DNA from 3 places in the Streptomyces sp. NPDC031121 genome. Region 3 is predicted to be linked to each of the others. Evidence: predicted binding sites of a transcription regulator. Region 3 holds the regulator's gene; each other region holds the start of a gene.
What was found. Region 3 encodes HrcA, which represses chaperone genes, less so after heat shock. Its sites were predicted from a motif close to TTNGCACTCNGNNNNNCNGAGTGCNAA; they were not measured.

Region 1 (6,842 bases), on a different contig from region 3:
GTCACCTTGACCGGGTCGATGACGCCGGCCTTGACCAGGTCGCCGTACTCGCCGGAGGCGGCGTTGAAGCCCTGGCCCTTGTCGAGCTCGGCCACCTTGGAGGTGATGACGTAGCCCTCGAGGCCCGCGTTCTCGGCGATCCAGCGCAGGGGCTCGACGGCGGCGCGGCGCACGACCGCGACACCGGTGCCCTCGTCGCCGGCCAGGTCGAGGTTGCCCTCCAGGACCTTGACGGCGTGGACGAGCGCAGAGCCGCCACCGGAGACGATGCCCTCCTCGACCGCGGCGCGGGTCGCGGAGATGGCGTCCTCCAGGCGGTGCTTCCGCTCCTTCAGCTCCACCTCGGTGGCGGCGCCGACCTTGATGACGCAGACGCCGCCGGCGAGCTTCGCGAGGCGCTCCTGGAGCTTCTCGCGGTCCCAGTCGGAGTCGGTCGTCTCGATCTCGGCCTTGATCTGGTTGACGCGGCCGAGGACGTCCTCGGAGGAGCCCGCACCGTCGACGATGGTGGTGTCGTCCTTGGTGACGGTCACGCGGCGCGCGGAGCCGAGGACGTCCAGGCCGGCCTGGTCGAGCTTGAGGCCGACCTCCTCGGCGATGACGGTGGCACCGGTGAGGGTGGCCATGTCCTGGAGCATCGCCTTGCGGCGGTCGCCGAAGCCGGGGGCCTTGACCGCGACGGCGTTGAACGTGCCGCGGATCTTGTTGACGACCAGGGTCGACAGGGCCTCGCCCTCGACGTCCTCGGCGATGATCAGCAGCGGCTTGGAGCCACCCGCCTGGATGACCTTCTCCAGCAGCGGCAGCAGGTCCTGGATCGAGGAGATCTTGCCCTGGTGGATCAGGATGTAGGGGTCCTCCAGGACCGCCTCCATGCGCTCCTGGTCCGTCACGAAGTACGGCGACAGGTAGCCCTTGTCGAAGGCCATGCCCTCGGTGAACTCGAGCTCCAGGCCGAAGGCGTTGGACTCCTCGACGGTGATGACGCCGTCCTTGCCGACCTTGTCCATCGCCTCGGCGATGAGCTCGCCGACCTGCTGGTCCTGCGCGGAGAGCGCGGCGACGGCGGCGATGTCGGACTTGTCCTCGATCGGACGGGCGGTCGCGAGGAGCTCGGCGGACACGGCCTTGACCGCGGCGTCGATGCCCTTCTTCAGGGCGGCCGGGGAGGCGCCGGCGGCGACGTTGCGCAGGCCCTCGCGGACGAGCGCCTGGGCCAGGACGGTGGCGGTGGTGGTGCCGTCGCCCGCGATGTCGTTGGTCTTGGTCGCCACCTCCTTCACCAGCTGCGCGCCGAGGTTCTCGTACGGGTCGTCCAGCTCGACCTCGCGGGCGATGGTGACACCGTCGTTGGTGATGGTGGGGGCGCCGAACTTCTTGTCGATGACGACGTTGCGGCCCTTGGGGCCGATCGTCACCTTGACCGTGTCGGCCAGCTTGTTGACGCCGCGCTCGAGGGCGCGACGGGCGTCCTCGTCGAACTTCAGGATCTTCGCCATGGGAGCGGTTCAGCCCTCTCGAAAACTAGGGTTCAAAGAACTGCGCCCCTCGCCGCCCGGCAATCAGCGGGGTGACCAGGGGCGCAGCTCAAAGCAGTGCTGGGAGAAGTGAACTACTTCTCGATGATCGCGAGCACGTCGCGAGCCGAGAGGACGAGGTACTCCTCGCCGCTGTACTTCACCTCGGTGCCGCCGTACTTGCTGTACAGCACGACGTCGCCGACGGAGACGTCCAGCGGCAGGCGCTGGCCGTCCTCGAAGCGGCCCGGGCCCACGGCGAGGACGACGCCCTCCTGGGGCTTCTCCTTCGCGGTGTCCGGGATGACCAGGCCGGAGGCCGTGGTCTGCTCGGCGTCGAGCGGCTGGACCACGATGCGGTCCTCAAGCGGCTTGATGGCAACCTTGGAGCTGGCGGTCGTCACGATCCGACCTCCCCCTTCGGAGATCTCACGGGGTTAACTGTCTGAGGTGGCGACCAGGTGGATCCGTCGTCGCGGGTGCCGGACCTGCCCGTCGCTGTGTTGGCACTCACCGGGGGCGAGTGCCAGGTGCGAGACTATTCCGGCGATTAGCACTCGGTCAAGCGGAGTGCCAACACGCTCTCCCGTCGTACGCCTTCCGGCCACTCCCAGGCCGAATCACGCGCCTGTACGCGGGGCTTCGGCACGCCCGGCGGCGTGTCGGCCCGGCGGGGTCGCGGGCCGGGGCAACCCCCGGGCGGCCGCACACGTCGTAGAAGATATGAAGATAAAGCGCCCCAATGCGGACGAGGCGGCTCCGGACGAAACCGCTCCGGACGGCACCTGCGCCCCGTGCGGGGCCTGAAGCCCCTGACGCCGGCGGGCGCGCGCCGGCGCACCGAGGCACTGCTGCTGGCGCTCACCGTCGGCATCACCGTCCTCGGCCACGCGAGCGCCGGCCTCGCGCTGAACGGGGCGCTGCCGGTCAACCTGGCCGCCTTCGGCGCCGGCATGAGCCTGCTGGCCCTCGTCGTCCACCTGGGCGTGCGCCGGTTCGCTGCGTACGCCGACCCGCTCGTCCTGCCGCTCGCCCTGCTGCTGACGGGGCTCGGGCTGGTGCTGCTGCACCGGCTCGACCACGCGTACATCGAGCGGTACGGGGGCGACGCATACGCGCCCGGCCAACTGGTGTGGACGGTCATCGGGGTGGCGGCCTGCCTGCTGGTGCTGGCGCTGCTGCGCGACCACCGGCGGCTCCAGCGGTTCATCTACCTCACGATGGCGGCGGCGCTGGTGCTGCTCGCTGCCCCGGCCTTCTCCCCTGCGGACACGTACGGCGCCAAGCGGTGGATCGTCGTCGGAGGCCTGTCGGTGCAGCCGGGCGAGTTCGTGAAGATCATGATCTCGGTGTTCTTCGCGGGCTACCTGGTGGTCCACCGGCACTCGCTGGCGCTGGCGGGCCGCCGGCTCCTCGGGGTGCAGCTGCCGCCGATGCGGCAGCTCGGCCCGATCGCCTCGGTGTGGGTCCTCTCGCTGCTCGTCCTGGTGTTCGAGCGCGACCTCGGGACGTCGCTGATCTTCTTCGGCGTCTTCGTGGTGATGCTGTACGTGGCCACCGAGCGCACCGGATGGATCGTCTGCGGGCTGGTCATGGCCGCGGGCGGCGCCTTCGCCGTCGGCTCGACCGAGCCGCACGTCAAGGCGCGCGTGGCGGCCTGGCTGAACCCGCTGTCGTACTACTGGGACGAGCGCCCGCCGGGCGTCACCTCGGAGCAGGCGGCGCAGGCGCTGTTCGGCTTCGGCAGCGGCGGCATGTCGGGGACGGGGCTCGGCCTCGGCCACCCCGAGCTGATCAGGTTCGCCGGCCGCAGCGACTTCATCCTCACCACCGTCGGCGAGGAGCTGGGCCTCGCAGGCGTCATGGCCGTCCTGCTGCTGTACGCGCTCCTCGTGCAGCGGGGGCTGCGGATGGCGCTGGGCGCCCGCGACCCGTTCGGGAAGCTGCTGGCGGTGGGCCTGTCGGCGGCGCTGGCGCTCCAGGTGTTCGTGGTGGCGGGCGGCGTGACCGGGCTGATCCCGCTGACCGGCAAGGCGCTGCCCTTCCTGGCGAAGGGAGGCTCGTCCCTGCTGGCCAACTGGATCATGGTCGCGCTGCTGCTGCGGATCAGCGACAGCGCGGAGCGGCAGCGCCAGGCCGACCGCCGCGGCCGCGCGGCGGCCGCCGTCGCGCCGCCGTCCGCGGCGCGGGCCCGGGCCGTGCCGGGCGGCTGATGGGCGAACGCGCGGGCCAGCGAGGCGGCGCCGAAGAGGACCAGGCCGAGGCGGAAGACGCGGCGCCGCCCGAAGCGGTCCGCGAGCGCGCCGGAGGCGATCAGCAGGCCTGCCAGGACCACGGTGTAGGCGTCCACGGCCCATTCCAGGCCGCGGGTGCCGGTGCCGAGGCCGCGGCCGATCGCGGGCAGGGCGACGTTGACGATCGTGGTGTCGACGCCGACCAGGAACATGCTCAGTGCGCACACGGCCAGGACGGTCCAGCGCCGCCGCGCCCCGGGCGCACCGGACGGCCCGGAAGCCGGCCCGGGGTGCGGCGCCGGGTCCGGCCCGGGGCGCCGTACGGGGTCGGCCCCGGCCTACGGCTCCGGGTCCGGCCCCGGAGGCCGTACGGGGTCGGGCTCAGGGCTTCGTACGGTGTCCGGCCCGGGAGGTCGTAGCGGCTGCGCGGCCGGTCGCGGGGCCGGGGCCGCGGCCGGGTTCGGGGTGGATGCCACGGGGTCCGCCTTCCGTCGGGGAGGGTCTGCCGGCCCATGCTCGGACCGGCCCCCGCCGCCCGCGGAGGAGTTTTGCGGAGACCGCAAAATGGGACCGTGGACGCGGACTCGCTGACGGAACTGCTCGACGCCATCGGGCCGCGCCTGCGCGCGCTGCGCCGGGCCCGCGGGCTCACCCTGGAGGCTCTCGCCGCGGACACCGGCATCTCCCTGAGCACGCTCTCCCGCCTGGAGTCCGGCCTGCGGCGCCCCACCCTGGACCTGCTGCTGCCGCTCGCGGCGGCGCACCGCGTCTCTCTCGACCAGCTGGTGGCCGCGCCCGCGACCGGCGACCCGGGGGTCCACCTGGTGCCGCGCCGGCGCGAGCGCGGCAGCGTCCTCGTCCCGCTGACCCAGTACCCGGGCCGCGTCCGGGGGTTCAAGCAGGTGCTCGCCCACCGCGAGCCGCGGCTCGTCAGCCACGAGGGCTACGAGTGGCTGTACGTGCTCGCCGGGGAGCTGCGGCTGCTGCTCGGGGAGCGGGAGTTCACGCTCCGCCCGGGCGAGGTCGCCGAGTTCGACACCGGCGAGCCGCACTGGTTCGGGCCGGCCGGCCCGGAGGCGGTGGAGATCCTGCACCTGTTCGGCCCCCGCGGGGACCAGGCGGTCGTCCGTACCGGTCCGGGGGCCGCGGCGCCGCAGGACCCGTGCGGCCAGGGGCCGTCAGGGCCTCAGAGGTAGTCCTCCAGGCGGCCTATGCGGAAGCCCTGCTCCTGGATGCTGCGCAGCATGTTGGCGGTCATCTGGACCTCGGTGGCGCCCTTGAGCTCGGCGGGGCCGCGGAAGTGGGCGAGGACGATGTCGCCGGGCCGCAGGCCGGAGCCCTCGGCGTACTGGAAGTCCTTGATCTGCATGGACGCCCGCCACAGCACGACCCGCGAGATGCCGCACTCGGCGGCGGCCTTCAGCGTGTCGTCGTTGTAGTTGCCGTAGGGCGGGCGGAAGAGGGGCGGCCTGGTGCCGAAGCGCTTCTCCAGGCGCTCCTGCTGACCGCATATCTCCTTCTTCTGCGCGGCGAAGGGCAGGGTCCGCAGGTTCGGGTGCGTCAGCGTGTGGTTGTTCACGGTGCTGCCCGAGCCGTTGTCGCGGAGCTTCTCGAAGTGCCCGTAGTCGGACGAGGCCGCGCTGTCCGTGAGGAACATGCTGATCGGCAGCCTGAGGTCGGCCGCCATCTTCAGGAACTCGGGGTCCTTCTCGGCGCCGTCGTCGAAGGTGAGGAAGACGGTCTTCTCGCCCGGGGGCAGGGGTATTCGGTCCACGACCTGCGCCTTCCCGGGCGCGCCGGGCGGCAGGGCCGGCTTCTGCGCCGGCTTGGGGGCGTACTCCAGGGGGGCGGCGAGCCCCCACTTGCGGTACGCCTGGCCGTCGGCCGCGGAGGCCGACGGGGAGGAGGCGCCCGGCCCGGCCCCCTGGTCCCCTGCCGGGGCGGAGGACTCGGACCGGGCGGTGTTGCGGCCCAGCCGCTCGATCGGGTCCACGCTGTTCCCGCATCCCGCCAGGGACAGTGCCAGCGCGCCGGCAGCGAGTATGGCAGCCGTCAGCCGGCGCGCGTGCTTCACAGGTAGTCCTCCAAGCGGGCCACGGCGTAACCCTTGTCCGTGACGGTCTTCATGACGTGGCGGATCATGTCGGGCATGGTGCCCTTCCAGTCCTCGCTCCCCCGGAAATGCGTGAGGATGATATCTCCGGGATGCAGGTCGCGGTCCCATTCTCGGTAGTCCATCCGGTTCGGGAAGCCCTCGGCGTTCCACAGCGGAACGGCCTTGATGCCGCAGGACTTTGCCGCGCGCAGGGTGTCCTCGTTGTAGTTGCCGTACGGCGGCCGGAAGAGCGCCGGGCGCTTGCCGAAGGTCTTCTGGATGGTGTCCTGCTGGCCGCAGATCTCCTCGCGCTGCTTCTCGTAGGAGAGCGCCGGCATGTACCGGTGGTTGAGGGTGTGGTTGTTCAGGGTGACGCCCGCGGCCTGCATGGCCTTGAAGTACGGGTAGTCGTCGCGGATGAGGTAGTCGCTGACGAACGCCGTGTACGGGATCTTCAGCTCCTGCATCATCTTCAGGAACTCGGGGTCCTTCTCCGCTCCGTCGTCGATCGTCAGGAAGACGACCTTGTCCTCGGTCGGAACGGTGGTGAAGACCGGGGGGAGTTCGTCGTGGCCGTCGACCTCGAAGCCGTCGCGGGTGGTGATCTCCGGCTTCTCCTCGGGGGCCGGCGGGGCCGTGAGGGGCGGCTTGTCGAGCTTCCACTTCTTCGCCGCGGCGATGACCGCCAGCCGGGCGGCCTTCTGCTTCTCGGCGTAGCTGCCGGCCGCACCGGCCGCACCCGGCGCCTCGGCGCCCTTGCCGGACTTGCCGGACTTGGCGGGGGCGGGCGCGCCGGAGTCCTGGGAGGAGCCGCACGCCGTGCCGAGGGCGGCGACCAGCAGGGCGGCGGCCGCGACCCCGGCCCGGCCGCCGCGGGGGCCGGCCGGCGACCGGCGACCATCAAGCGCCTTTTGTTCCTTTTGTCGTACTAGCTGCATAGCAGCGCATCCTGGCACCGCACCCGCACGCCGCCCCGCCGACACCGCGGAGCGCAGG
Region 2 (6,842 bases), on a different contig from region 3:
GACCGGGTCGGAGACGTCTCCGTCCACGTCCTCCACCAGCTCGGACGGTACAACCACCAGGTCAGGCACGTACAACTTGTCCAGCGGGGTGATGCGGACGCCCAGCGTCTGGTAGATGCCCTGGTCGGGGGACAGGACTGCGTACAGGGCGCGTTGGACCTTGTCCACGATCACGTTGGGGTGGCGGTGGGGCGGTGGCACCAACCTGATCAGTCCTCCGTCGATCTCGGCGCGCCAGCCTTCCGGCACGTCCAGGCCACGCCAGCTCTGCAGCAGGTACTCCCACGTGCCGCCGTCCGCGTCACGGCCGGGTTCGACCACGGCTTCGGTCATCGCGGGCCCCCTCTCCTGTGGCATATGCCAGCGAGCGCAAGTCGACGGTGCAGCGGCCGGAACCGCTTTCATCCAGCGTCCCACGATCGGGGGCCCGTACAGCCGCCCCGCGGGGAAAAGTCGCTTGCCGGGGTGCGGGTGTGCGCGCCTACCGTGGCGCCGTGCCCACACAGATGATCGTCCTCAACGGCGGCTCCAGCTCCGGCAAGTCCGGGATCGCCCGCTGCCTCCAGGCCGTGCTGCCGGAGCCCTGGCTCGCCATCGGCGTCGACACGCTGATCGAGACCATGCCGGAGGCGATGCAGTCCTCGGACGCCGGGCTCGACATCGGTGCCGACGGCGCCGTCAGCACCGGGCCGGCGTTCGCCGCGCTGGAGGCGGCCTGGCGGGCCGGCGTCGCCGAGATGGCCCGGGCCGGCGCCCGGATCATCGTCGACGACGTCTTCCTCGGCGGCGCCGAGTCCCGCACGCGGTGGGAGGCGGTCCTCGGCGGGCTGGACGTCCTGTGGGTCGGCGTGCGCTGCGCCGCCGAGACGGCCGCGGGCCGCGAGACCGCCCGCGGCGACCGCGCCCCCGGCATGGCCGCCCTCCAGGCCGAGGCCGTCCACCGGGGCATGGTCTACGACCTGGAGGTCGACACCACGCACACCGAGGCTCTGGACTGCGCCCGGGCCATCGCCGCCCGCGTCGCCCGCTGACCGGCCGGGCCGGCCGGCCGGCGGACCGGCCTCAGCCTCGGGCGGCCGCGACGAACGCCCGGATCAGGTCCGGGGACTTCACGCCCCGCTCGCTCTCGACACCGCTGGAGACGTCCACACCCCAGGCGCCGGTCGTCTCCACGGCCTCCCGCACGTTCGCCGGATCCAGGCCGCCGGCCAGCAGCCACTGCCCGCGCGGGGCCGTGAACTCCCGCGCGGCCCAGTTCCACGGCTTGCCGGAGCCCGGGTCGGGCGCGTCGATCAGCAGCAGGTCCTCCCCGTACTCCCCGCACCGCTCCACCCGCAGGGCCGTGGCCCGCAGCAGGGTGCGGCCCTCCGCGCGCAGCGCGCCGTAGAACTCGGGGCCCTCGTCGCCGTGCAGCTGCACTCCCCGTACGCCGCTCTCCTCCGCAAGGCGCCGGACCTCCTCGACGGGCTGCCCCCGGAAGACGCCCACGGTGAGGACCCCGGCGGGCACCCGCGCGGCGAGTTCCCGCGCCTCCGCGGCGCCGATGGTGCGGGGGCTGCCCGGGGCGAAGACGAACCCGACGGCGTCGGCTCCCGCGGCCACGGCCGCGTCGACGTCGCGGGCGGTCTTCAGACCGCAGATCTTCACGAAGAGGTCGCTCATGCACCCAGTGAAACAAATTCGGGTGACCCGGCCCGGACGGTCTTGAAGACTGGACGCATGACCGACGCGACGCACACCCTCACCACCGGCGGCGCCGACTCCGGCCTCGACGAACGGCTCGGCAAGGAGCTCGACGCCTTCAACAAGGAGGCCTCCGGCAGCACCCCCGAGGAGTTCAGCGTGCGCGTGGACGACGCCGAGGGGAGCCTCGTCGCGGGCCTCAGCGGCTGGACCTGGGGCGACCGGGCGGGCATCGCGATGGTGTGGGTGCGGGAGGACAGCCGCCGCGACGGCTGGGGCGGCAGGCTCCTCGCCGCGGCGGAGGCGCAGGCCGCGGCCCGCGGCTGCCGCTCGATCACGGTGTCCTCGTTCACCTTCCAGGCGCCGGCCTTCTACGCCCGCCACGGCTACGAGGAGACCGCCCGCGTCCCCGGCTTCCCCGGCGGCCACGAGGACGTCTACTTCCTGAAGCCCCTCCCTGCCTCCTGAGCCGACCCCGCACCGCCCGGAGCACCGCCCCCAGGGGTGGCGCTCCGCCCGTATCCGGGCATGGCAGCCGTTCCGCCCCTAGCCTGGAACGTGCCCGCCTCAGGGCACGGCTACCCCGATGCAGGGAGGACGACGGTGACGATCATGATCCAGCGTGACACCACGATAGAGACCGCATCGCCGCCGACGTTCGAGCGCCTTCTGCGAACCGTCGAGGAAATGCACACGCCAGACGGCTTCAAGGCCGAGCTCATCCGGGGGAAGATCGTCGTGTCACCGTGGTCCAAGCTGCGTTACTACCGCCCCATGCGGGCACTGCGTGAGCAGCTCGGGGCCCATGCCCCGGACGGGCACGTGGCGGACATCGCGCCCTTCCTATTCCGGTTCCCGGAAGCGGCACGGGCGTACGGACCCGATCTCTTCGTGGCCGACGAGGCCGCCTTCGAGGAGGACGGCCGCCACGCCGACGCCGCCGCCCTGTCCCTGGTCGCGGAGTTCACCTCCGTCTCGACCAGGGATGCGGACTGGGTGGAGAAGCTGGAGGTGTACGGCCGCCTGGTGCCCGTCTACCTGGTCGTCGATATGCAGGAGTCGGAGATCACCTGCTTCTCCGACCCCTCGCCGCACGGCTACCGCTCCCGGCAGACGGTGCCCTTCGGGAAGCCCCTGACCGTCGCGGAGCCGTTCGGCTTCGAGTTCGACACGGCCGGATTCCAGTCCACTTCCTGACACGCGCCGAGGGCGGCACCCCCTCCGGGTGGAAGGGGTGCCGCCCTCGGTCGGGAACAGCCGATCAGCGCGGGGCCGATCAGAAGTCCATGTCACCGCCCGGCATGCCGCCCGGAGCGGCGGCGGCCTTCTCCGGCTTGTCGGCGATGACGGCCTCGGTGGTCAGGAACAGCGCGGCGATCGACGCGGCGTTCTGCAGGGCGGAGCGCGTGACCTTCGCCGGGTCGATGATGCCCTCGGCGATCATGTCGACGTACTCGCCGGTCGCGGCGTTCAGGCCGTGGCCCGGGGTCAGGTTGCGCACCTTCTCCACCACGACGCCGCCCTCGAGGCCGGCGTTGACGGAGATCTGCTTCAGCGGGGCCTCGAGCGCCAGCTTGACGGCGGCGGCACCGGTGGCCTCGTCGCCCTCCAGCTCCAGCTTCTCGAAGACGGAGGAGGCCTGCAGCAGGGCCACGCCGCCACCGGCGACGATGCCCTCCTCGACGGCGGCCTTCGCGTTGCGGACGGCGTCCTCGATGCGGTGCTTGCGCTCCTTGAGCTCCACCTCGGTCGCGGCGCCGGCCTTGATGACGGCCACGCCGCCGGCCAGCTTCGCGAGGCGCTCCTGGAGCTTCTCGCGGTCGTAGTCCGAGTCGGAGTTCTCGATCTCGGCGCGGATCTGGTTCACGCGACCGGCAACCTGGTCGCTGTCACCGGCACCGTCGACGATGGTGGTCTCGTCCTTGGTGATGACGACCTTGCGGGCGCGGCCCAGCAGGTCCAGGCCGGCGTTCTCCAGCTTGAGGCCGACCTCCTCGGAGATGACCGTGCCGCCCGTGAGGATGGCGATGTCGCCGAGCATGGCCTTGCGGCGGTCGCCGAAGCCCGGGGCCTTGACGGCGACGGACTTGAAGGTGCCGCGGATCTTGTTGACGACCAGGGTCGACAGGGCCTCGCCCTCGACGTCCTCGGCGATGATCAGCAGCGGCTTGCCCGACTGCATGACCTTCTCCAGGAGCGGCAGCAGGTCCTTGACGTTGCTGATCTTGGAGTTGGCGATCAGGATGTACGGGTCGTCGAGGGACGCCTCCATACGCTCCATGTCGGTGGCGAAGTACGCCGAGATGTAGCCCTTGTCGAAGCGCATGCCCTCGGTGAGCTCCAGCTCCAGACCGAAGGTCTGGGACTCCTCGACGGTGATGACGCCTTCCTTGCCGACCTTGTCCATGGCCTCGGCGATGAGCTCGCCGATCTGGGTGTCGGCGGCGGAGATGGAGGCCGTGGAAGCGATCTGCTCCTTGGTCTCGACATCCTTCGCCTGCTCCAGCAGGGCGCCGGAGACGGCCTCGACGGCCTTCTCGATACCGCGCTTGAGGGCCATCGGGTTGGCGCCGGCCGCCACGTTGCGCAGGCCCTCGCGGACGAGCGCCTGGGCGAGGACGGTCGCGGTGGTCGTACCGTCGCCGGCGACGTCGTCCGTCTTCTTGGCGACTTCCTTGACCAGCTCGGCGCCGATCTTCTCGTACGGGTCCTCGAGCTCGATCTCCTTGGCGATGGAGACACCGTCGTTGGTGATCGTGGGGGCGCCCCACTTCTTCTCAAGGACGACGTTGCGACCCTTGGGGCCAAGGGTGACCTTGACGGCGTCGGCGAGCTGGTTCATGCCGCGCTCGAGGCCGCGCCGGGCCTCCTCGTCGAACGCAATGATCTTGGCCATCTGAAGTGGTCCTCCAGGACTGGGGTTTCCCCCTGCGCCGCCAGGCGCGCGGGGAGGGGTGGATTGCTCCGGACCGCGTCCGCGCCCGCGACGGACGGCCTGCGTGACCGGCGGTTCCTTCCCGCCGGGCCTGCGGGCCTCACCGACCCGGTCCTGTGTGGTAGCACTCTCACTCGTAGAGTGCTAACGCAATGATTAGCACTCGACCCCCGCGAGTGCAAGCGGCTTCCCGCCATCCCCGGCCACCGCGGGCGACACACCCGCCGGCGGGGCGACCCGCCCCGGAACACACGGAGGGCCCGCACCCCTCCTCAGGATGCGGACCCTCGTGTATGCGTCGGTGGTCGATCGCGCCGGGGCTAGACGGCGAGCTTGACCATGTCCGCCTGCGGACCCTTCTGGCCCTGCGAGATCTCGAACTCGACCCGCTGACCCTCTTCAAGGGTGCGGTACCCGTCCATCTGGATGGCGCTGTAGTGGACGAACACATCCGCACCACCGTCGACCGCGATGAAGCCGTAGCCCTTCTCCGCGTTGAACCACTTGACGGTGCCCTGAGCCATGCCTAACTCCCCTATTACTGGCCCTTGCGCAGGACCGCACTTCGCGGTCCCGGGTCAGAACTTGCGCCGGAACGCCTCGACCGCGGCTGAATGTATCTGCACCGGTGCTGTCTGCAACAGGTCAATCCGACGAGAAATCCGGTCACGCCGAAAGCGGAAAATAGGCCGAAAATTTGTCATATTCCCGGGCAACTCGGACCCGACATATCGCGCCAAAGCCCCATAACGCACCCGCACATTGACTCAATGTCACCCATCACGCGACCCGTTCATATGCGGCGGGCAAGAACAGCGGAGGGGACTTCCCCAACTCTACCGCGCCCAACCAAGCAGAATTACCCCCTCCGCTTATTGCCGGAGGGGGTAATCGGGGTCGTGCGCGTGCGTACGGCCGCGTGCGTACGGCCGCGTGCGTACGGCTGCGTGCGTACGGGTCAGCAGCCGCCGGCGACGGCCGGAATGATGGACACGCCCGCGCCGTCCGGCGTCGCCGTCTCCAGCCCGCCCTCGAAGCGGACGTCGTCGTCGTTGACGTACACGTTCACGAAGCGGCGCAGCCTGCCCTGGTCGTCCAGGACGCGCGCGGCGATCCCGGGGTGGTTCGCCTCCAGCGACGCGATGACCTCGGCGAGGGTGGCGCCCTCGGCGGGCACCTCGGCCCGGCCGCCGGTGTAGGTGCGCAGGATGGTGGGGATGCGGACGTTGACGCTCATGGCGCTTGTGCCTTTCCGGGCGCGGGGTGCAGGGGAGGGTCAGGCCAGGCCGGCGGCGCGGAACGCGTCCAGGCTCGGGCGGATGGTGGCGGTCTGCCCGCTGTCGGCGGCCACCGCCTCCAGGGTCTTCAGGCCGTCGCCGGTGTTGAGGACGACGGTGGTCAGCGAGGGGTCGAGCTGCCCGTTCTCGATCAGCTTCTTCGTCACGCCGACGGTCACACCGCCCGCGGTCTCCGCGAAGATGCCCTCGGTCCGGGCCAGGACCTTGATGGCCTCGACGACCTGCTCGTCGGTGACGTCCTCGACGTAGCCGCCGGTGCGGCGCGCGATGTCCAGCACGTACGGGCCGTCCGCCGGGTTGCCGATCGCGAGGGACTTGGCGATCGTGTTCGGCTTCTGCGGGCGGACCACGTCGTGGCCGGCCTTGAACGCGGTGGAGACCGGAGAGCAGCCCTCGGCCTGCGCACCGAAGACCTTGTACGGGCGGTCCTCGACCAGGCCCAGCTTCACGAGCTCCTGCAGACCCTTGTCGATCTTCGTGAGCTGCGAGCCCGAGGCGATCGGCACCACGATCTGGTCGGGGAGCCGCCAGCCGAGCTGCTCGCAGATCTCGTACGCGAGCGTCTTGGAGCCCTCGCCGTAGTAGGGGCGGAGGTTGACGTTGACGAAGCCCCAGCCCTCGCCCAGCGGGTCGCCGATCAGCTCGGAGCAGAAGCGGTTCACGTCGTCGTAGTTGCCCTCGATGCCGACGAGGTCGCCGCCGTACACGCCGGCCATGACGACCTTGCCCTGCTCCAGGTCGTGCGGGATGAACACGCAGGAGCGGAACCCGGCGCGCGCCGCGGCGGCGCCGACCGCGCCCGCCAGGTTGCCCGTGGAGGAGCAGGACAGGGTGGTGAAGCCGAAGGCCCGGGCGGCCTCGACGGCGATCGCGACGACGCGGTCCTTGAAGGAGTGCGTCGGGTTGCCGGAGTCGTCCTTGACGTA
Region 3 (6,842 bases):
TGCCTTCCGCACTGCCCGACGGTGAACCCATGCCCGAAGACGGCGCCCTGCCGCCGCACGCCCTGGCGGGCGCGGGGGACCGTCCGCTCGGGTTCTACCTGCACGTCCCGTACTGCGCCACGCGCTGCGGCTACTGCGACTTCAACACGTACACCGCCACCGAGCTGCGAGGCAGCGGAGGCGTGCTCGCGTCCCGCGAGAACTACGCCGACACCCTCGCCGACGAGGTCCGCCTGGCCCGCAAGGTCCTCGGCGACGACCCCCGGCCGGTCCGCACGGTCTTCGTCGGCGGCGGCACCCCGACGCTGCTGCCGGCCGCGCACCTCGTCCGCATGCTGGCGGCCGTCCGCGACGAGTTCGGCCTCGCTCCCGGCGCCGAGGTGACCACCGAGGCCAACCCCGAGTCGGTCGACGCCGCCTACCTGGCCGAACTGCGCGAGGGCGGCTTCAACCGGATCTCCTTCGGCATGCAGAGCGCCAAGCGGCACGTCCTGCAGGTGCTGGACCGCACCCACACCCCGGGACGCCCCGAGGCCTGCGTCGCCGAGGCCCGCCGGGCCGGTTTCGAGCACGTCAACCTCGACCTGATCTACGGCACCCCCGGCGAGAGCGACGACGACTGGCGCGACTCCCTCGACGCCGCGCTCGGCGCCGGCCCCGACCACATCTCCGCGTACGCGCTGATCGTCGAGGAGGGAACCCAGCTCGCCCGCCGGATCCGGCGCGGCGAGGTCCCCATGACGGACGACGACGTCCACGCCGACCGGTACCTGATCGCCGACGAGGTCCTCGCCGGCTCCGGCTTCCACTGGTACGAGGTCTCGAACTGGGCGGCCTCCGAGGCGGGGCGCTGCCTGCACAACGAGCTGTACTGGCGGGGCGCCGACTGGTGGGGCGCCGGCCCCGGGGCGCACAGCCACGTCGGCGGCGTGCGCTGGTGGAACGTGAAGCACCCCGGCGCGTACGCGGCCGCGCTCGCCGCCGGGCGCTCGCCCGGGGCGGGCCGGGAGCTGCTGTCCGCGGAGGACCGCCGCGTGGAGCGGATCCTGCTGGAGCTGCGGCTGGCGGAGGGCGCGCCGCTGGCGCTGCTCGCCGAGCAGGGGCTCGCGGCCTCGCGCCGGGCGCTCGCGGACGGGCTGCTGGAGGCCGGGCCGTACCGGGAGGGGCGGGCCGTCCTCACGCTGCGGGGGCGGCTGCTCGCCGACGCGGTGGTCCGGGACCTGGTGGACTGAAGCGGGCGGGCGGCCCCGGGGCCGCCGCGCCTTCAGCCGGCGGGGGCCGTGACGAAGTCGATCAGTTCCTCGACGCGGCCCAGCAGGGACGGCTCCAGGTCGCGGTACGACGCCACGCGGGACAGGATGTGCCGCCAGGCCGCGCCCGTGTTCTCCGGCCAGCCCAGGGCGCGGCAGACGCCCGTCTTCCAGTCCTGGCCCCGCGGGACCGCCGGCCAGGCCGCGATACCCAGGGACGACGGCTTCACCGCCTGCCAGACGTCCACGTACGGGTGACCCGCGACCAGGACGTGCTCGCCCGACACCTGCGCGGCGATGCGGGACTCCTTCGACCCCGGCACGAGGTGGTCCACCAGCACGCCCAGGCGGGCGCCCGGGCCGGGCGCGAACTCGGCAACCACGGCCGGGAGGTCGTCGACGCCCTCCAGGTACTCCACGACGACGCCCTCGATCCGCAGGTCGTCGCCCCAGACCCGCTCGACGAGCTCGGCGTCGTGCCGGCCCTCCACGTAGATGCGGCCCGCCCGGGCCACCCGCGCCCTGGCGCCGGGGACGGCGATCGAGCCCGACGCGGTGCGCCGCGGGCCGGACGGGGCCCGGGAGGACCGTACGAGGGTGACGGGGGCGCCCTCCAGCAGGAAGCCCCGCGGCTCCAGCGGGAACACGCGCCGCTTGCCGAAGCGGTCCTCCAGGGTCACCGTGCCCGCCTCGCAGGCGACGACGGCGCCGCAGAAGCCCGTGCCCGCCTCCTCCACGACGAGGTCCGGCTCGGCCGGCACCTCCGGGACGGGCCTGGGGCGCTTCCACTGCGGGGTGAGGTCGGGGGAGTACTCGCGCATCCGGCCGACCCTAGGAGAGCGGGCGCGCTCAGGCGTCCGACACGCCGAAACGCACCGCCAGTGTGGCGCGTTGCGCACGGACGAACGCCGCGTCGACGACCGCCCCGTGCCCCGGCACGTACAGGGCGTCCCCGCCGCCCAGCGCCAGCAGCCGGTCCAGCGCCGCGGGCCACTGCGCGGGCACCGCGTCGGGGCCGGCCTGCGGCTCCCCGGACTCCTCCACCAGGTCGCCGCAGAAGACCGTCTCCCGCTCGCCGGGCACGAGCACCGCCAGGTCGTGGCGGGTGTGCCCGGGGGAGACGTTCGCGAGCAGCGCCTGCACCCCGCCCAGGTCCAGCGTCCACTCGCCCGACACCAGGTGCCGCGGGACAACCAGCAGGTCGGCCGCCTCGGCGGCGTCCGCCGGGTCCAGGCCGTGCCGTACGGCGTCGCCGCGGAGCTCCTCGCGGCCCGCGGACAGCTCGGCGTCGAGGCCGACGGCGCCGTACACCTCGGCGCCGGCGAAGGCCGCACCGCCCAGAACATGATCGAAATGGCCGTGCGTGAATGCGATATGGGTCACGTGCCGGCCCGTCAGGCGCTCCGCCTCTGCCCTCAGCAGGGCCCCTTCGCGCACACTGGAACCCGGGTCGACGATCAGTACGGAATCGTCCCCCACCACCAGTCCCACGGTGCAATCCCACACCGGGAGGCGCTTCCGGCCGGTCCGCCCGGTCAGCCTCTCCCAGCCCGCCTCTTCCCAAGCCACGTCCATACCGCGACGCTACCTGGCGGGCCGCCCTTGCTAGCCGCGTACCCCCCGGCCGTACACTGACCGGGGGATCTCTGGCACTCGTACGACCCGAGTGCCAAAACGAACGACCACCACGACCCGCATCACAGCTGGAGGTGCGCGCGATGCTCAGCGAACGCAGACTCGAGGTGCTGCGCGCCATCGTCCAGGACTACGTCGGGACGGAGGAGCCGGTCGGCTCCAAGGCGCTCACCGAGCGGCACAAGCTCGGCGTCTCGCCCGCCACCGTGCGCAACGACATGGCCGTGCTGGAGGAGGAGGGCTACATCGCCCAGCCGCACACCAGCGCGGGCCGCATCCCCACGGACAAGGGCTACCGGCTGTTCGTCGACCGGCTGGCGGGGGTCAAGCCGCTGTCGACGCCCGAGCGCCGGGCCATCCAGAACTTCCTCGACGGGGCCGTCGACCTCGACGACGTCGTCGGCCGCACCGTGCGGCTGCTCGCGCAGCTGACCCGGCAGGTCGCGATCGTCCAGTACCCGTCGCTGACCCGCTCGACCGTCCGGCACGTGGAGCTGCTGTCGCTGGCTCCCGCGCGCCTGATGCTCGTGCTGATCACCGACACGGGCCGGGTCGAGCAGCGGCTCGTCGACTGCCCGGCGCCCTTCGGCGAGACCTCCCTGGCCGACCTGCGGGCGCGGCTCAACAGCCGGGTCGTCGGCCGCCGGTTCACGGACGTACCGACGCTGGTGCAGGACCTCCCCGAGGCATTCGAGCCGGAGGACCGGGGCACGGTGTCGACGGTGCTGTCGACGCTGCTGGAGACCCTGGCCGAGGAGGCCGAGGAGCGCCTGATGATCGGCGGCACCGCCAATCTGACGCGCTCCGGACACGATTTCCCCCTGACGATCAGGCCGGTGCTGGAGGCGCTGGAGGAGCAGGTCGTGCTCCTCAAGCTGCTCGGCGAGGCCAATGAATCGGGCATGGCCGTACGAATCGGGCATGAGAATGCCTACGAGGGACTGAACTCCACGTCCGTCGTCTCGGTCGGCTACGGTTCGGGCGGCGAAACAGTCGCCAAACTCGGCGTGGTCGGACCGACCCGCATGGACTACCCCGGAACGATGGGAGCGGTACGCGCAGTGGCACGTTACGTCGGACAGATCCTGGCGGAGTCGTAAGTGGCCACGGACTACTACGCCGTACTCGGCGTGCGCCGCGACGCATCGCAGGACGAGATCAAGAAGGCCTTCCGCCGCCTCGCGCGCGAACTCCACCCGGACGTCAATCCGGACCCGAAGACGCAGGAGCGCTTCAAGGAGATCAACGCCGCGTACGAGGTGCTCTCGGACCCGCAGAAGAAGCAGGTCTACGACCTCGGCGGCGACCCGCTGTCCTCCTCGGGCGGCGGCGGCGCGGGCGGTTTCGGGGCGGGCGGCTTCGGCAACTTCTCCGACATCATGGACGCCTTCTTCGGCCAGGCGGCGCAGCGCGGCCCGCGCTCGCGCACCCGCCGCGGCCAGGACGCCATGATCCGCCTGGACCTGGAGCTGGACGAGGCCGCCTTCGGCACGACCAAGGAGATCCAGGTCGACACGGCCGTCGTGTGCACCACCTGCTCCGGCGAGGGCGCCGCTCCCGGCACCTCGGCGCAGACGTGCGACATGTGCCGCGGCCGCGGCGAGGTCTCGCAGGTCACCCGGTCCTTCCTGGGCCAGGTCATGACCTCGCGCCCCTGCCCGCAGTGCCAGGGCTTCGGCACGGTCGTCCCCACCCCGTGCCCCGAGTGCGCGGGCGACGGGCGGGTCCGCTCCCGCCGCAGCCTCACGGTGAAGATCCCCGCCGGCGTCGAGAACGGCACCCGGATCCAGCTCGCGGGCGAGGGCGAGGTCGGCCCCGGCGGCGGCCCCGCCGGCGACCTGTACGTGGAGATCCACGAGCTGAGCCACCCGGTCTTCCAGCGGCGCGGCGACGACCTGCACTGCACGGTCACCCTCCCGATGACCGCGGCCGCGCTCGGCACCAAGTGCCCGCTGGAAACGCTCGACGGCATGGAGGAGGTCGACATCCGGCCCGGCACCCAGTCCGGCCAGTCGATCCCGCTGCACGGCCGCGGCGTGACCCACCTGCGCGGCGGCGGGCGCGGCGACCTCATCGTGCACGTCGAGGTCCAGACCCCCGCCAAGCTGGACGCCCAGCAGGAGGAGCTGCTGCGGCAGCTCGCCAAGCTGCGCGGCGAGGAGCGCCCCATGGGCCAGTTCGCCCCCGGCCAGCAGGGCCTCTTCAGCCGCCTGAAGGACGCCTTCAACGGCCGCTGACCGGCCGGAGCGGACCACCCCGCCGAGCCCGGCCCGGGAACACCCCGGGCCGGGTTCGGCGCGTTCCCGGGACCGCCGCGGCCGCCCGGCGCGGCGGACTATGCCAGGCGGATACGGTGATTCGGCCCCGTGAGCGGGACATGGCACGATGCGGTGCATGTCCTCGCCACTGAACGGTCTCGCCGGGTACCCGATCGTGCAGGCTCCCATGGCGGGCGGCGCCTCCTGCCCGCCGCTCGCCGCCGCGGTGTGCGAGGCGGGCGCCCTGGGCTTCCTCGCCGGCGGCTACAAGACCGCCGACGGGATGTACCAGGAGGTCAAACGGCTGCGCGCGCTCACCCGGCGCGCGTTCGGCGTCAACCTCTTCATGCCGCAGACCGGCCACGCCGACCCGGCCGCGATCGAGACGTACCGCGGGCAGCTCGCGGGTGAGGGCAGCTGGTACGACGTCTCCCTCGCCGAGGAGGACACCGCCGGCACCAGCGACGACGGCTACGACGCCAAACTCGCGATCCTGCTGGAGGACCCCGTCCCCGCCGTGTCGTTCACCTTCGGCTGCCCCGCCCCGCGGACGGTCGCCGCCCTGCGCAGGGCCGGCACGTACAGCATCGTCACCGCCACCTCGGTCGACGAGGCCCGGGCCGCCGAGGCCGCGGGCGCCGACGCCGTCTGCGTCCAGGGCGTCGAGGCCGGCGGCCACCAGGGCACTCACCGCGACGACCCGCAGGCCGACGCCACCGCCGGAGTCGGGCTGCTCGCGCTCGTCGCCCAGGTCCGGGAGGCCGTCGGCCTGCCGATCATCGCCGCGGGCGGGCTGATGCGCGGCTCGCAGATCGCGGCGCTGCTCGCCGCCGGGGCCGAGGCAGCGCAGCTCGGCACCGCCTTCCTGCCCTGCCCCGAGTCCGGGGCGCACCCGCTGCACAAGAAGGCGCTCACCGACCCGCTGTTCCCGCACACCGAGCTGACCAGGGCGTTCTCGGGGCGCCCCGCCCGCGGCCTGGTCAACCGGTTCATGCGGGAGCACGGGCCGTACGCCCCGGCCGCGTACCCGCAGGTCCACCACATCACCGCGGGGCTGCGCAAGGCGGCCGCCGCGGCCGGGGACCCGCAGGGCATGGCGCTGTGGGCGGGCCAGGGGCACCGGCTGGCGCGGGCGCTGCCCGCGGGGCAGCTGGTGGAGGTGCTGGCCGCCGAGATCGCCGAGGCGCAGAGCGCCCTGAACGACATGCAGAAGAGGAGTACGACATGACCGCCCCCGTGTTCGTGGTGGAGGAGGTCCCGGCGGGGCCGCGGTTCGTCCTGGACGGCCCCGAAGGCCGGCACGCGGTGTCCGTCAAGCGGCTGGCCCCGGGCGAGGCGGTCGTCCTCACCGACGGCCGCGGCGGCTGGGCCGAGGCCGTCGTCGAGGCGGCCGAGGGCAAGGACCGGCTCGTCGTGGCGGTGTCCGCGACGGGCGAGGAGCCGGAGCCGGAGGTGACGATCACCGTCGTCCAGGCCCTGCCCAAGGGCGACCGCGGCGAGGTCGCCGTCGAGACGATGACGGAGACGGGCGTCGACGCGATCGTGCCCTGGCAGGCCTCCCGCTGCATCACCCAGTGGCGCGGCGACCGCGGGGCCAAGTCCCTCGCCAAGTGGCGCAGCACCGCCCGCGAGGCCGGCAAGCAGTCCCGGCGCGTCCGCTTCCCCGAGGTGGCCGAGGCCATGTCGACCAAGCAGGTCG

Region 1: the regulator HrcA is predicted to act here: its motif matches at 2,068-2,094, upstream of groES (co-chaperone GroES).
Region 2: the regulator HrcA is predicted to act here: its motif matches at 4,740-4,766, upstream of groL (chaperonin GroEL).

Annotation. Positions count from the first base shown of each region.
Region 1 is NZ_JBVIGV010000001.1:14,919-21,760, reverse strand. It holds gene groL (chaperonin GroEL) at 1-1,499, opposite strand, end outside; gene groES (co-chaperone GroES) at 1,613-1,921, opposite strand; gene ACZ462_RS00105 (FtsW/RodA/SpoVE family cell cycle protein) at 2,312-3,730, shown strand; partial or broken gene ACZ462_RS00100 (MFS transporter) at 3,736-3,963, opposite strand; gene ACZ462_RS00095 (helix-turn-helix domain-containing protein) at 4,324-4,947, shown strand; gene ACZ462_RS00090 (polysaccharide deacetylase family protein) at 4,938-5,825, opposite strand; gene ACZ462_RS00085 (polysaccharide deacetylase family protein) at 5,822-6,784, opposite strand.
Region 2 is NZ_JBVIGV010000008.1:96,283-103,124, reverse strand. It holds gene ACZ462_RS16510 (Uma2 family endonuclease) at 1-333, opposite strand, end outside; gene cpt (chloramphenicol phosphotransferase CPT) at 495-1,031, shown strand; gene ACZ462_RS16500 (phosphoribosylanthranilate isomerase) at 1,063-1,662, opposite strand; gene ACZ462_RS16495 (GNAT family N-acetyltransferase) at 1,720-2,151, shown strand; gene ACZ462_RS16490 (Uma2 family endonuclease) at 2,371-2,880, shown strand; gene groL (chaperonin GroEL) at 2,960-4,579, opposite strand; gene ACZ462_RS16480 (cold-shock protein) at 4,939-5,142, opposite strand; gene ACZ462_RS16475 (MoaD/ThiS family protein) at 5,577-5,855, opposite strand; gene thrC (threonine synthase) at 5,895-6,842, opposite strand, start outside.
Region 3 is NZ_JBVIGV010000003.1:273,320-280,161, forward strand. It holds gene hemW (radical SAM family heme chaperone HemW) at 1-1,232, shown strand, start outside; gene ACZ462_RS06825 (DUF3097 domain-containing protein) at 1,265-2,071, opposite strand; gene ACZ462_RS06830 (MBL fold metallo-hydrolase) at 2,100-2,825, opposite strand; gene hrcA (heat-inducible transcriptional repressor HrcA) at 2,969-3,985, shown strand; gene dnaJ (molecular chaperone DnaJ) at 3,986-5,122, shown strand; gene ACZ462_RS06845 (nitronate monooxygenase) at 5,280-6,371, shown strand; gene ACZ462_RS06850 (16S rRNA (uracil(1498)-N(3))-methyltransferase) at 6,368-6,842, shown strand, end outside.